2 regions of the Mycoplana sp. BE70 genome follow, and region 2 is predicted to be linked to the other one. Evidence: riboswitches for the same ligand, from Rfam matches in the RefSeq annotation. Region 2 holds a riboswitch; the other holds the start of a gene.
The links. A riboswitch is a leader RNA that binds a small molecule or an ion and turns the genes downstream of it on or off. The one in region 2 is predicted to bind thiamine pyrophosphate.

Region 1 (7,668 bases), on a different contig from region 2:
TTCTGTCCATCGTGATGATTGTCGCGTGGCAGTGGTTGCCCTTCGCTACCCTGATCTTCCTGACCGCGCTTCAGTCGCTTGACACCGAGCAGCAGGAAGCCGCGCGCATGGACGGTGCCGGACCGTTCGACCGGCTGATTTACATTATCCTGCCGCATCTGGGCCGGGCCGTCACGGTCGTCCTGCTGATGGAGACGATCTTCATCCTGGCGATCTTTGCTGAGATCTTCGTCACCACCAGTGGCGGGCCTGGCTATGCGTCCACCAACCTGCCGTTCCTGATTTATGTGCAAGCCCTGCTCCAGTTCGATGTGGGAGCCGCTTCCGCCGGCGCGATCATCGCCGTGGTCATTGCCAATGCCGTCGCCATTTTCGCCATTCGACTGGCCGGCAAGAACCTGACCGCCTGAGGAAACGAAAATGAAAAAGCCTCACACAATCTTTCTGAAGACCGGCATCTCCGTGCTGGGCTGGACAGTGGCGCTGCTGCTGTTCTTTCCGATCCTTTGGACTGTGCTCACCAGCTTCAAGACGGAAGTCGATGCCATTGCATTCCCGCCGAGCTTCCTGCCGACCCAATGGACGCTTGAAAACTACTTCGAGGTGCAGGAGCGCTCGGAATATTTCACCCATTTCCTGAACTCGGTGGCTATTTCCGTGGGTTCGACGGTTCTCGGCATGCTGCTGGCGATACCGGCGGCCTGGTCGATGGCGTTCCAGCCCACCCGCGCCACCCGACATGTCCTGATGTGGATGCTCTCCACCAAGATGATGCCCGCCGTCGGTGCGCTGGTGCCGATCTTCCTGATCTTCAAGACAGCCGGTCTTCTCGATACGCTTTTCGGCGTCACGTTCATTCTCGTCATCGCCAACCTGCCGATCATGGTGTGGATGCTTTACACCTATTTCAAGGAAGTCCCCGCGGATATCCTCGAAGCGGCCCGTATGGACGGGGCCACAACGCTGAAGGAACTCTTCTACGTTCTGCTTCCGATGAGCCTGCCGGGCGTTGCCTCGACAATGCTTCTCAACGTTATCCTGGCGTGGAACGAGGCGTTCTGGACTCTGAGCCTCACCGCCATCAAGGCAGCGCCCCTGTCGGCATTCATTGCTTCCTATTCCAGCCCGCAGGGTCTGTTCTGGGCAAAGCTGTCGGCGGCTTCGACGCTGGCAATCGCCCCCATCCTCGTCCTCGGCTGGATGAGTCAGAAGCAGCTCGTCCGCGGTCTGACGTTCGGCGCCGTTAAGTAGGAGAACTACCAATGGGTTCCATCACCCTCAAAAACATTCACAAGGCGTTTGGCGACCAGGTGGTCATTCCCGACGCCAATCTCGAGATTGTTGATGGCGAGTTCGTCGTCTTCGTCGGGCCTTCCGGCTGTGGCAAATCCACGCTGCTGCGGCTGATTGCCGGGTTGGAAGACCCGACCTCCGGTGAGGTTCATATCGATGGCAAAGATGTGACGCAGGCTTCGCCGGGCAAGCGCAAGCTCTCGATGGTGTTCCAGTCCTACGCCCTCTATCCGCATATGACGGTGGCGCAGAACATCGGGTTCCCGCTGAAAATGTCTGGCGAAAAGGCAGCGACGATTCGCGCGCGCGTGCAGGAGGTCGCCAAGAGCCTCGACCTGCTGCCTTATCTGGAACGACGTCCCCGCAATCTCTCGGGTGGCCAGCGGCAGCGCGTCGCAATCGGGCGGGCCATTATTCGCCAGCCGGCCGGCTTTCTGTTCGATGAACCTCTGTCAAACCTCGACGCGGCATTGCGCGTCAGTATGCGGTTGGAGATTTCCGAGTTACACCAGCGGCTCGGCAGCACGATGATCTATGTGACCCACGATCAGATCGAGGCGATGACGATGGCCGACCGCATCGCCGTGATGAACGCCGGACGTATCGAGCAATTCGCTACCCCGCTGGAATTGTATCGCCGGCCCGCAAACCGTTTCGTCGCTAGCTTTATAGGTTCACCGAAGATGAATTTCATCGACGGTGAAAGGGCTGCACAATACGGTGCCCACGCCATCGGCTTGCGGCCGGAAGCCATTTCCCTTTCCCGTAAGACGGGAATGTGGGGTGGCCATGTCGAAAGGGTGGAACATCTGGGCGCGGAAACCATCGTTCATGTCGCGCTCGATCAGGGCCAAAAGATCACGGTTCGCACGGGCATAGAAGACGCCGTGGCGTCCGGCCAAACCATATTCGCAAGCCCTGACGGATCGCAGGTCTACCGGTTCGACGAAAACGGTTTGACGCTCGGTTTTCCGGAAAATGTTCCACGCTCCGCGCTAATGTAACTGGCGAATGAGGAGTTTCCGCAGGCGAAACATGCACCACCCACGAATACTCGCGAGCGATCGTTCAAAGCATTGAAGGGATTTTCGAGGATTTTTCTTCGATTCTGGCCGCGGCGACACATGTTGGAGGGGACACTTTTTATCTGATGCGGCCGCGAGTCGGACAAGGTTTTTTCCGACTTTTCTGCCGGCATCGTCTTGGAATCGCTGGATGATCTTGTCCGATCCGCACCCGTCTGGGCCGGCTGCTGGCGCGCGCCAAGCCCTGAACTGTTCCGCCGTCGCGGTCTGGCTGATGGGCCGCACCGAGGATGAGACAGTGCTGCGCGACGCCGTTCTGCTGACCGCGGCCGGCGACGATCCCGGCCCAGCCGGCCGGGAGTTTCTGGCCTACAAAAGGGTTTCGACGCGAAAGCCCGGTTTCTCGTCAAAAGCGGCGCCGAGCTCGCCGATCTTTTCGGGCTCGCCTGGGACGATCGGCTGACCGGGGCGGTGGACCACGCCGACGACGCGCTGCAATCCGGTCGTTTCGCGCCGCCGCTGGCGGATGCCGAACCGCTCACCTGGGCGCTTGCCGATCTGTTGATCGCCGCGCTGCTAGAATGGGACCGGCCCGTGCCGCTGGCCGAGCGGTATGAGCCCGCTTTCAAGACCCTTGGAGGCATGGGTCGCGTTCGCCCGGGTGATCCCACCTTTGCCCGCGCTGTCTGCCTCGCCCTGGTCTGAGGGAACAGGCGCGCCCTTGCACGCCGCCGGCGAAATTGCGCGGCGCGCCGATACGCTGCGCACCGCCGCGCCAAAGGTCCGGACGAAAGGCGCTGACGCGGTCATCCAAGCCGTGGGGAAGCTCGGCTTACTATGTCCGCCGCCTGGCAAATGCTGGCCTATCGCTTGCCGCAGCGAACGGGGACGCGTGGATGGCCGCGACGGCCGGCAGCCCTCGTGTATATGGAACGAATCCGAAGGCGTTTGCATGCCCCACGGGCGTTGACGACCATTGCGACGGCTTGAACCGACCTTATCCCGATTTGGCAAACCCTTTTGGACACTGCTTGACCAATCGGCGCGGGTGACATAGCCTTTCTTCATTCACCAGGGGTGTCCCGGCAAGGGGCTGAGATTCTGCTATCGCGCGCAGTGACCCGTTGAACCTGATCCAGTTCATACTGGCGTAGGGACGGTGCAAGCGCTGTGGCGGGATATCCGCGACCCGGATTCCGCCTCCGCGTCCTTCCATCATTCCGGCTCTAGGACTGGGTCTCCAAACGCAAAATTGGAGCCTCACCGATGAATATTGCCGCCCAAGAACTCACTCCGACCGTCACGACCGGTGCCTTGCCTGCCTCGCGCAAGATCCACATTGCCGGCGAACAGCATCCCGATATCCGCGTGCCGATGCGCGAGATCTCGCTGCATCCGACCTCAGGCGAACCGCCCGTCATCGTCTATGACGCCTCCGGCCCCTATACTGACCCCAACCACGTGGTGGCCATCGAGGCCGGCCTGCCGCGGCTGCGCGAAAGTTGGATCGCCGCCCGCGGCGACACCGACGGCTACGAGGGCCGCCACATCCGCCCCGAGGACAACGGTTTTGCCACCGGCGAGCGCCTGACGCCGGAATTTCCCGTCCGCAACCATCCGCGCCGGGCGAAGGACGGCAAGGCGGTAACGCAGCTCGCCTATGCCCGCGCCGGCATCATCACCCCGGAAATGGAATTCATCGCCATCAGGGAAAATCTCGGCCGCAGGGCTGCGAAGGAAGCCCTTGTCCGCGACGGCGAAAGCTTTGGCGCGCAGATCCCCGATTTCGTGACGCCGGAATTCGTCCGTCAAGAGGTCGCGAATGGCCGGGCCATCATCCCCGCCAACATCAACCATCCCGAGGCAGAACCGATGATCATCGGCCGGAATTTCCTGGTCAAGATCAACGCCAATATTGGCAATTCGGCGGTCGCCTCCTCCATGGCCGAGGAGGTCGAGAAGATGGTCTGGGCGATCCGCTGGGGCGGCGATACCGTCATGGACCTCTCGACGGGCCGTAACATCCACAACATCCGCGAATGGATCATCCGCAATTCTCCCGTCCCGATCGGCACCGTGCCGCTCTACCAGGCGTTGGAGAAGGTGAACGGCATTGCCGAAGACCTAACCTGGGAGGTTTTCCGCGACACGCTGATCGAGCAGGCCGAGCAGGGCGTCGACTATTTCACCATCCACGCCGGCCTGCGGCTGCACTACATCCCTCTGACCGTTAACCGCGTCACCGGCATCGTCTCGCGCGGCGGCTCGATCATGGCCAAGTGGTGTCTTCATCACCATCGCGAGAGCTTCCTTTACGAGCGTTTCGAGGAAATTTGCGATATCTGCCGCGCCTATGACGTCTCCTTCTCGCTCGGCGATGGCCTGCGCCCCGGCTCGATCGCCGACGCCAACGATGCTGCGCAATTTGCCGAACTCGAAACGCTCGGTGAACTCACGCAGATCGCCTGGGCGAAAGACTGCCAGGTCATGATCGAAGGCCCGGGCCATGTGCCGATGCACAAGATCAAGGAGAACATGGACAAGCAGCTTAAAGTCTGTGGCGAAGCACCTTTTTACACGCTCGGGCCGCTGACCACGGATATTGCGCCGGGTTACGACCACATCACCTCCGGCATAGGAGCGGCGATGATCGGCTGGTTCGGAACAGCGATGCTTTGCTACGTGACGCCGAAGGAGCATCTCGGCCTACCGGATCGCAATGACGTGAAGGTGGGTGTCATCACCTACAAGATCGCCGCCCATGCAGCCGATCTCGCCAAGGGGCACCCGGCGGCGCAGGTGCGTGACGATGCGCTGTCGCGTGCGCGCTTCGAGTTTCGCTGGGAAGACCAATTCAACCTTTCACTCGATCCCGATACCGCACGTTGCTTCCACGATGAAACTCTGCCGAAAGAGGCGCACAAGGTCGCGCATTTCTGCTCGATGTGCGGTCCCAAATTCTGCTCGATGCGGATTTCGCACGACATCCGCGCCGAGGCGCAGAAGGAGGGACTGGAGGCCATGGCCCAAATATTCCGCGAGGGTGGTGACCTCTATGTGCCGCTGGCCGGAGAATGACGATGCGCATCCTCGTCAAGGGCGCCGGCGTCGCCGGGCTGACGGTCGCCTGGCAGCTCTATCGCCACCGCTTCGACGTCACCATTCAAGAACGGGCCGAAAAGGTTGGCCTCGGTTCCTCCGGCTTTGCAGGCGGCATGCTCGCCCCCTGGTGCGAACGGGAAAGCGCAGAAGAGCCCGTGCTGACGTTGGGCCGGCTAGCCGCCGACTGGTGGGAGGCGGCGCTGCCGGGCCATGTGCAGCGTCGCGGTACACTGGTCGTTGCCAGCGGACGCGATGCCGGCGAACTCGATCGCTTTGCACGACGAACGAGTGGTTGGGAATGGCTGGACGAACATGCAATCTCAGCGCTGGAGCCCGATCTCACCGGTCGCTTCCGCAAGGCTTTGTTCTTCCGCCAGGAGGCGCATCTCGATCCACGCAAGGCGCTCTCCGCCCTGACCGCAGGCCTTGAGAAGGCGCGCATGCGCTTCCTCTTTGGGTCAAGCGGTGATGCCGAAACCGTGCCCTTTGACCGGGTGATTGATTGCACCGGGGCTGAACAGATCGGGCGACTCGCCGATCTCCGCGGCGTGCGCGGCGAAATGCTGCGCCTTGAGACCGCAGATGTGCACCTCTCCCGGGCGGTCCGCCTTCTGCATCCGCGTCACCCGATCTACATCGTGCCTCGCGAGCGCAACCGTTTCATGGTCGGCGCCACCATGATCGAAAGCGATGATGCCGGCCCGATCACAGCCCGCTCCCTCATGGAACTGCTGAACGCGGCCTACGCCCTCCACCCCGCCTTCGGCGAAGCGCGGTTGATCGAAACGGGAGCCGGTATTCGTCCAGCCTATCCCGACAACCTGCCGCGCGTCACCGACCATGGCGACGTAATTCATGTGAACGGCTTTTATCGCCACGGTTTTCTTCTGGCGCCGGCCATGGCCGCAGAGGTTGCCCGCCTGATCCTCGCGCATGAAACAAAGGAAAGAACTGCATCATGACCTTTATCGTCAACGGCTATGAGCAGGATATTTCTGCCTCCACGCTCGCCGAGCTGCTGGTCGCGCTGGAATACGAGGGGGACTGGCTGGCCACTGCCGTAAACGGCGAACTGGTCCATCGCGAGGATCGCTCCGATTTTGCGATCAGTGAGCGAGACCGTATTGAAATCCTGACCCCCATGCAGGGAGGATGACATGCTGAAACTCTACGAATGCGAGTTCCGCTCGCGGCTGTTGCTTGGCACGGCCCGCTACCCGTCTCCAGCCGTGCTTGCGGACGCGGTGCGGCGCTCGAAGGCCGAAATCGTCACCGTGTCGCTGAGGCGGGAGACCGCCGGCGGCAAAAGCGGGGGCTCCTTCTTCGAGCTGATACGCGATCTCGGCGTCAAGATCCTGCCGAACACGGCCGGATGCCACAGCGTCAAGGAAGCTGTTTTGACAGCCATGATGGCGCGTGAGGTGTTTCGCACGAACTGGATCAAGCTCGAAGTGATCGGCCATCACGATACGTTGCAGCCCGATGTCTTCGGCCTCGTTGAAGCCGCCAGGATATTGAGCGAGGATGGTTTCGAGATTTTTCCGTATACGACCGACGATCTTGTCGTAGCCGAACGGTTGCTCGAAGCCGGATGCCGGGTGCTGATGCCATGGTGCGCGCCGATCGGCTCGGCCATGGGGCCGGTCAATCCGGCTGGGCTGAAAGCGTTTAGGGTAAACTTCCCGGAAATTCCACTGATCGTCGATGCCGGCATCGGCCGTCCGTCGCACGCGGCGACTGTCATGGAACTCGGCTTCGACGCGGTGCTGCTCAACACTGCTGTCGCGGGGGCGGGCGATCCGGCGGGGATGGCCGAGGCTTTTGCGCTGGCGATCGACGCGGGCCGTGTGGCGCATCATGCCCTACCGCTAGAGCCGCGCGACATGGCAGTCCCATCCACTCCGGTAATCGGCAAGGCGGTTTTTTCATGAAGCTCGATCCTTTTTACCTCATCGTTGACAGCGCTGATTGGATCGAACGACTGGTGCCGCTGGGCGTCAAACTGCTGCAACTACGCATCAAAGATAAGCCGGAAACGATGCTTCGGCAGGAAATTCGTCGGTCGAAGGCGGTGTGCCTTGCCTATGGCTGCCAACTGATCGTCAACGACTACTGGCAACTTGCGATCGACGAGCAATGCGATTTCATCCATCTCGGGCAGGAGGACCTTGCCGAGGCCGATCTCCCTGCCATTCGCAGAGCTGAGCTGAAGCTAGGCGTTTCCACCCATGACGTTTCCGAGCTGGAG
Region 2 (7,668 bases):
TGGGCAGCGACCGTGTGCGAACGGGTCGGGAAGACCTTGGTGATGCAGGCGGTGCGGAAGCCCTGCTCGGCCATGCCGAGGGTGGCGCGCAGACCCGCACCACCGGCGCCGACGACAATCACGTCGTAGGCATGATCGACATACTGATAGGCTTTGCCGTTCGTCGCCGGCGAGGAGTTCGGTGCCATGATGAATTATCCCGCGAAAGCGATCTTCAGGACGGCAAAGAGACAGAGCCCGCCGACCAGCGCCGCAAAGAAGGTGTTGAGCATGAGCAGCAGGACCTTCGGGCCCTCTGCATGGACATAGTCCTCGATGATGACCTGCATGCCGAGCTTCATGTGGTACAGGCCGGAGATGACGACGAGGCCCATCAGCACCGCGACGATCGGATGCGACAGCGCCGCACGGACCTCCGCATAGGGCGCGCCGGCGTAGCAGACGATAAAGCCGACGAAGAACAGGAGCAGCGGCAGGTTGGCGACCGCGGTCATACGCTGGCGCCAGAAGTGATCGGTGCCATCCTTGGCCGAACCGAGGCCGCGAACGCGACCGAGAGGTGTACGCATATCCATGTCAGTTCCTCAGCGCACCAGATAACCGATGATCCAGGTCAATACCGTCAGGGCGACGGAGACGACCGGCATGGCCTTTGCAACCTTGGTGGAGAAATGCTTCTCGTAGCCGCGCCCCGTGTCCCAGACCAGGTGACGGATGCCACCGAGCATGTGATGGAACAGCGCCCAGGTGTAGCCGAACAGAATCAGCCTGCCAATCCAGGTACCGAAGAACCAGCTGACCCAGTTGAAATAGCTTTCGCCCATCGCGGCGGCGATCAGCCACCACGCAACGAGAACCGTGCCGACATAGAGCGCACCACCGGTGATGCGGTGCATGATCGACATGACCATCGTCGGGATCGGCTTATAGATTTGAAGATGCGGCGAGAGCGGCCGGCTTTTTGTGACATTCGTCATCAGAACCCTCACGGAACCCCGGAGAATTGCCCCGATAACTGGACTATTATACTCCGGAATTGCACTTAGTTTGTGCGCAATGCAGTGAGAGCGACGTTTAATCGCCGGAATGCGGAACGACAAGTGTCATTGCACTGCAAAATCAATTTAATCGATTAAGACAAAAGTATGGCATTGAGGGTCCTCCAAGCCCGTTAACCATTGTTAACGATTATTACCTAGTCATTAACCAAACCCGTGACTTTCCAGCAGAAATAGGCAAAGCTGGTTGAGTGGACCTGTTTCCGCGTAACCTGGAGGCAAAACAGAATGAGTCTGTTTTCAAGAGCCTGCATGATTGCAGTCGCGCTCGCCGTCGCCGTCCCCTGCGTCATTGCGATGCCGGCGGCGGCACGGGACGGCCATGACGGCCGCGGCCACAACGGCTTTTCCAATGGCAGCGTCTCAGGCGGAAACACGTCTCGGGTGTGGCGGCGTAATCACCAAGCCCGCAACGACGACAACCGCCATCACCGGAACAGGGATCGCAATGTGCTCGGCCGGGATATTGTCGGCGGCAACCTGTTCCGGGACAATCGCCGGAGACACGATGGGCGCTTCGGCAACGACTGGCGCTTCGGCCGGGACTGGCAGATCGCCCGCCCGGATTGGGTGGGGCAACCGGACCTGCTGCGCAATCGCGTTCGCCCCTATTACGCTGGGCCATACCGTCCTTATTACGCCGGCCAGTATGACGATCGCGAGCGGTTCAACAACAACTTCTACGGCGGTTCAATCTCCGCCTATGACGATCCGGGCAACGGGATGTACTTCTACATGGATGGCTACGGCGACGGCATGGGCGATCAGGGCGGCTTCTCGGTCCGTTCCGCCAACAACGCCAAGGTCATCGTCGTGTCGCCGGAAACGGAGACCTCGAGCTGCAGCTTTGAAGCCGGCGTCTGCGTCATTCGCCCCTGACGGCTTGCGCCCGGCTTCCTGTTTCCTGGCGCGCATTGTGACAACCACTGCGGCTCACAGCCGGCCGGGGGAGCCGAGAGGTCATGACCCCTCCAGTTCCTCCCGGAGCATTTCCAGTTCGAGCCACTCTTCTTCCATTCGAGTCAGGTCCGCACGCAGCTTTTCCATCTCGGCAGCAAGGCGGTTGAAACCCGCAGGGTCCTTCGAGAACAGCGCCGGATCGGCCATCTTCTCCTCGCGCCGGGCGATTTCGGCCGCCACCTTGTCCATTTCCTTCGGCAGGTTCTCCAGCGCAAACTTCTGCTTGTAGGATAGCTTCGCCCTGCCCTTGTCCCCGGCCTTTTCAGCGGACGCATTGTCGCTCTTCGCCTTCTCGGCCTTTTCCGCCTTGCGACGCTCCTCGATTGCGCCGCGGCGCTGGGCCATCATGTCGGAGTAACCGCCGGCATATTCGATCCAGCGCCCATCCGGCGCCTCCGGATCGGCCGGTGCGATCGTTGACGTGACCGTACGGTCGAGGAAGTCGCGGTCGTGGCTGACAAGGATGACGGTGCCGGAGAAGCCGGCGACGATCTCCTGCAGGAGGTCCAGCGTTTCGATGTCGAGATCGTTGGTGGGCTCGTCGAGGATCAACAGGTTGGTCGGGCGCGACAGGATCCGCGCCAGCATCAGCCGGGCTCTCTCGCCGCCGGAAAGGTTGCGGATCGGCGTGCGGGCCTGCTCCGGCTGGAACAGGAATTCCTTCATGTAGCCGGTCACGTGGCGCTGCTCGCCGTTGACGATCAGGCTCTCGCCGCGGCCATCCGTCAGATAATGCGCCAGCGTGTCGTCCAGGTTCAGTTCCTCGCGGCGCTGGTCGAGGGTGGCGATCTCGAGATTGGTGCCGAGCTTGACGGTGCCGCTATCGGGTGCGAGCTGACCGGTCAGGATTTTCAGCAGCGTCGTCTTGCCGGCACCGTTCGGCCCGACAAGGCCGATGCAATCGCCGCGATGGACGCGGATCGAAAAGGGCGCGACGATCGTCCGTTCACCATAGGCCTTGGTGACCTTGTCGGCCTCGATCACCAGCTTTCCGGATTCCTGCGCATCCGACGCCGTCGCCTGGACGGTGCCCTGCGGTCCCTTGTGGCCGCGGTGGCGGGCACGCATGTCCTGCAACTCGCCGAGCCGGCGCATGTTGCGCTTTCGCCGTGCCGTCACGCCGTAGCGCAACCAGTGCTCCTCGCGCTCGATCGCCTTGCCGAGCTTGTGCTGCTCCAGTTCCTCAGCCTCCAGCACCTGATCCCGCCACGCCTCGAAATGGCCGAAGCCACGGTCGAGGCGGCGTGACGTGCCGCGGTCGAGCCAGACCGTGGCATTGGAGACTTTTTCCAGGAAGCGCCGGTCGTGCGAAATGACGACGAGCGCTGACCGGCTCTTTGTCAGTTCATCTTCCAGCCATTCGATCGTCGGCAGGTCGAGGTGGTTGGTCGGCTCGTCGAGGAGCAAGATGTCCGGTTCCGGCGCAAGCACGCGTGCCAGTGCAGCACGGCGCGCTTCGCCGCCTGAAAGCGTCTTCGGGTCCTCCTCACCAGTCAGGCCCAAATGCGACAGCAGATAGGTGACACGATAGTGATCGTCGCCGGGGCCGAGACCGGCTTCAGCGTAGGCCGCAACCGTTGCGAACCCTTCGAAATCCGGCGCCTGTTCCAGATAGCGGATGGTTGCGGACGGGTGGCGGAAGACCTCGCCGGACTGCGGCTCGACGATGCCGGCGGCGATTTTCAAAAGCGTCGACTTGCCCGAGCCGTTGCGGCCGACAAGGCAGATGCGATCGCCCGGCTCCACCTGCAGGTTCGCACCGGCCAGCAGCGGCGTTCCGCCGAAGCTCAGGAGCATGTCGTCAAGTTTCAGAATGGGCGGTGCCAAAATCAGGCTCCTGAAAGATCGTAGGGTCGGGCGAGCAACACGGCCAGCCCGGCATCAAGGGTTAAGGTGACGGCGCCGAGCGCCACGTTGGAGACCGTGCGCGACGAGCCGAACGGCAGGTCGAACGCGTTCAATGGGTAGCGCACGTTCTCGATCGAAAGGCCCGACAGAGCAGTCAGGCCGAGGATCGAGAAGAGGCTGTTCTCCGGCAATTCGATCGTCGTGCGGCCCGGAGGCAGCGGCCAGGCTTCCTCCAACCCGGAGCTCAGCATGATGTCGCAGCCGTCCGCCTTCAGCGCTGCCGCATGGAGCAAGTGCATGAGGGCGTGATCGCTGCGCTCGCCGCCGAGCCCCCCCGCGAGGATCAGTCTTTGCGCCCCGCGTGCAAGCGCAGCCGAGACGGCAATCTCGCCATCGGTCGCGTTCTTGGCAGTCGGATAGGGCTCGCGCGGAACATGGCTCCAGGCTGCAAGTTCCTGCGGCGTGGTGGAATCGAAATCGCCGACCCAGGCTTCGGGGGTGATGCCAAGCGTCGTCGCATGGCGCATGCCGCCGTCGGCGGCGATGAAACGGGCACCGTCAATGGCCGCCTTGAACCGGGGGGTCGGTTCAAGGGTTCCTCCGAGAAGGAGGACAAACAGTTGATCGGCGGCGTTCGTCATGGGCACACCGTCTAGCGCATGTTCAGCGGGAATGGAAACGCCTTTGCAGAAGAAGCTGCAGCGTCCAGCCGCTTGCATAAGCGGCGCCACCGGACTAAAGCTCTTCCTGCTCTAACGGGGTGCCGCACGGTTATGAGATGACCAGCGGCTGAGAGGCATTTGCCAACCCGCGGAACCTGATCCGGTTTGTACCGGCGGAGGGATTAGACGGCACATTCAGCGCCCTATTCCCGTTTATTTGGAACTAAAGGAGGCGCCGATGCGCATAGGACTTCTTCCATCTTTCATGCTACTTGCTGCAACGTCTTTCGTTTCTCCCGCGCTTGCGGCGGACAAGACGCTCACCATCTACACCTACGAGAGCTTCGTCACCGAATGGGGGCCCGGCGCAAAGGTCGCAGCCGAGTTTGAGAAGACCTGCGACTGCAAGGTCGAATGGGTCGGCGTTGCCGACGGCGTCGAACTGCTGACTCGGCTGAAGCTGGAGGGCGAAGGCACCAAGGCGGATCTCGTTCTCGGCCTTGATACGAACCTCGTGGCTGAAGCCAAGGCGACGGGGCTGTTTGTGCCCCACCAGCTTTCTCCCGAAGGCTTGACCGTGCCGGGCAATTTCGTCGACGACACCTTTCTGCCTTACGACTACGGCCACTTCGCCGTGGTCTATGACACCGAGACGCTGAAGAACCCGCCGAAGAGCCTGAAGGAACTGATCGAGGGCGATCCGAAGGAAAAGATCGTGATCGAGGATCCCCGCACCTCGACGCCGGGCCTCGGCCTGTTGCTCTGGGTCAAGGCCGTCTATGGCGACAAGGCGGGCGAGGCGTGGACGAAGTTGAAGGATCGCATCCTGACCGTCACCCCCGGCTGGTCCGAGGCCTATGGGCTCTTTACCAAGGGCGAAGCGCCGATGGTCCTGTCCTACACCACCTCGCCGGCCTACCACATGGTGGCGGAGAACTCCGAGCGCTACCAGGCGGCCCCCTTTGCCGAAGGCCACTACGTGCAGATCGAGGTCGCCGGCATGACGAAGGCGGCCAGCGATCCGGACCTCGCCCGCAAGTTCCTCAGCTTCATGACCGGCCCGGATTTCCAGTCCATCATTCCCGAGACCAACTGGATGATGCCAGTCGGCGCGACCCGCGAGCCGCTTCCGGACGCCTTCGGCAAACTGGTGAAGCCCGAGCACACCTTCCTTTTCCCCGCCGACGAGGTTGCCGCGAACCGCAAGGCCTGGATCGACGAATGGCTGTCGGCGATGAGCGCCAAATGAGGGCCTGACCTCTGCCGAAAGACCGTTCACGCGGACGAGTGGCATCGCCCGCGTGAACGGCCAACATGTTGCTTGGGTCACTGCATGTACACGAACAGCGAAAGAGCAGCGATTACAGCAGCCGGGGGCGCCGCCCTCGGCTTCATCCTGTTGTTTGCCGGCATTTCGACTGCCGTGCTGCTGCTCAGCGCCGAAGGCGACACGTACGGCACGCTGTTCGACAGCTATCTCGTCCGTATCGCCAGGTTCACGCTGCTCCAGGCTGGCCTGTCGACCGTGCTGTCGGTGGCCCTTGCCATTCCGGTAGCGAGCGCACTGGCACGCCAACGGTCCTTTATCGGCCGGATCTGGATCGTCCGGCTTTCCGCCCTCCCCCTTGGCTTGCCCGCATTGGTCGCCGTTCTCGGCATCATCGAGGTCTGGGGGCGGAAGGGTGTCGTCAACAAAATGTTGAGCGCGCTCGGACTCGACAATCCCGTCAGCATCTATGGTCTGGCGGGCATCCTCGTCGCGCATGTCTTCTTCAACCTGCCGCTCGCAGCGCGCCTGCTGCTAGCCGGGCTCGAGCGCATCCCCGCCGAATACTGGCTGACCTCGGCTAATCTCGGCATGCGCCCGGCCGCCGTATTCCGCCTGATCGAATGGCCGGTGATCCGCGGACTGCTGCCAGGAATCGCCGGTCTCATCCTCATGCTTTGCGCAACGAGCTTCACGATCGTCCTGACGCTCGGCGGCGGGCCGGCCGCGACGACGATCGAAGTGGCGATCTACCAGGCCCTGCGCTTCGAATTCGACCCGCCGCGCGCCGTCATGCTGTCCGCCATGCAGATCATCGTTACCGGGACGCTGCTGGCACTGATGCGGATGCTCGGAACGCCCGCAGATGACGCGCCGACGACCGGCCGCGCCGTCCGTCGGTTCGACAGCCGCCGGGGAAGGTTTGCCGACGGCATCGTGATTGCGGTCTTTGCCGTGTTCACGGTGGCGCCGCTCCTGGCCGTGGCCGCCTCCGGCCTGTCCGCCGATCTGGGTCGGCTGGCAACTGATCCGCTCCTGCACCAGGCGCTGCTCACCAGCCTGGCCATTTCGGTTGTCTCGGCTGCGCTTTCGCTCACAATCGCGGTTCCCACCGTCGCAGTTCCACAACTCGGCGAGGTCGGGATCAAAGGCACGCGCCACCTGGCCGCCGGATTGCAAGCCGCAAGCTCGCTGATTCTGCTCGTCCCCCCCGTCGTGGTTGCCACCGGCTGGTTCCTGCTGCTGCGCCACGTTGGTGCAACCGGACGCTTTGCACCCTATGTGGTTGTCGTCGTCAACGCCCTGATGGCCTTGCCCTTCGTGGTCCGTGTCCTGGGACCGGCCTACCGGACGCATCTGGTGCGAACCGGACGGCTGTCAGTCAGCCTCGGTGTCACCGGCTGGCATCGAATGAGATGGGTCGATCTGCCGGCGCTGAAGCGGCCGCTGATGACCGCCTTTGCCTTCGCCATGGCTCTGTCGCTCGGCGATCTGAGCGCCGTCGCGATCTTCGGCGCCGATGGTTTTGTCACCTTGCCCTGGCTGCTGTTCAGCCGGATGGGAAGCTATCGGACGGAGGACGCGGCGGGGATTGCCTTGCTTCTCGGCGTGCTCTGCCTGCTGCTGACGCTGCCCTCCACCGCAGCGGAGAAGAACAAAAGGGAAGAGAATGCGTGAACCCTCCCAGCAGGGCGCGGAGGCCCCTCCGGCGATCCGGCTCGAGTTTGCCACCGTGCAGTTCGAGCAAAAGCGCCTCGTCTTTGATTGCACCATCCCCAAGGGAGCAAGCGTCGCCGTCACCGGACCATCCGGCGCCGGCAAGTCGACGCTGTTCAACGTCATCGCCGGCTTCCAGCCGATCAGCTCCGGTACC

Region 1: it holds a riboswitch for thiamine pyrophosphate, as region 2 does, so the genes downstream of both, thiC (phosphomethylpyrimidine synthase ThiC) here and thiB (thiamine ABC transporter substrate binding subunit) in region 2, are expected to answer to the same signal.

Annotation. Positions count from the first base shown of each region.
Region 1 covers NZ_JAVDTM010000015.1:94,037-101,704, forward strand. Annotated here, with positions in the region: gene J2Y48_RS22760 (sugar ABC transporter permease) at 1-410, shown strand, start outside; gene J2Y48_RS22765 (carbohydrate ABC transporter permease) at 421-1,251, shown strand; gene J2Y48_RS22770 (ABC transporter ATP-binding protein) at 1,263-2,297, shown strand; gene J2Y48_RS22775 (DUF1403 family protein) at 2,509-2,781, shown strand; gene J2Y48_RS22780 (DUF1403 family protein) at 2,790-3,023, shown strand; TPP riboswitch at 3,382-3,493, shown strand; gene thiC (phosphomethylpyrimidine synthase ThiC) at 3,585-5,396, shown strand; gene thiO (glycine oxidase ThiO) at 5,399-6,382, shown strand; gene thiS (sulfur carrier protein ThiS) at 6,379-6,576, shown strand; gene J2Y48_RS22805 (thiazole synthase) at 6,578-7,351, shown strand; gene J2Y48_RS22810 (thiamine phosphate synthase) at 7,348-7,668, shown strand, end outside.
Region 2 covers NZ_JAVDTM010000002.1:148,215-155,882, forward strand. Annotated here, with positions in the region: gene sdhA (succinate dehydrogenase flavoprotein subunit) at 1-188, opposite strand, end outside; gene sdhD (succinate dehydrogenase, hydrophobic membrane anchor protein) at 195-575, opposite strand; gene sdhC (succinate dehydrogenase, cytochrome b556 subunit) at 585-977, opposite strand; gene J2Y48_RS04090 (hypothetical protein) at 1,287-1,937, shown strand; gene J2Y48_RS04095 (ABC-F family ATP-binding cassette domain-containing protein) at 2,019-3,845, opposite strand; gene J2Y48_RS04100 (thiamine diphosphokinase) at 3,848-4,507, opposite strand; TPP riboswitch at 4,613-4,727, shown strand; gene thiB (thiamine ABC transporter substrate binding subunit) at 4,767-5,777, shown strand; gene thiP (thiamine/thiamine pyrophosphate ABC transporter permease) at 5,862-7,472, shown strand; gene J2Y48_RS04115 (ATP-binding cassette domain-containing protein) at 7,465-7,668, shown strand, end outside.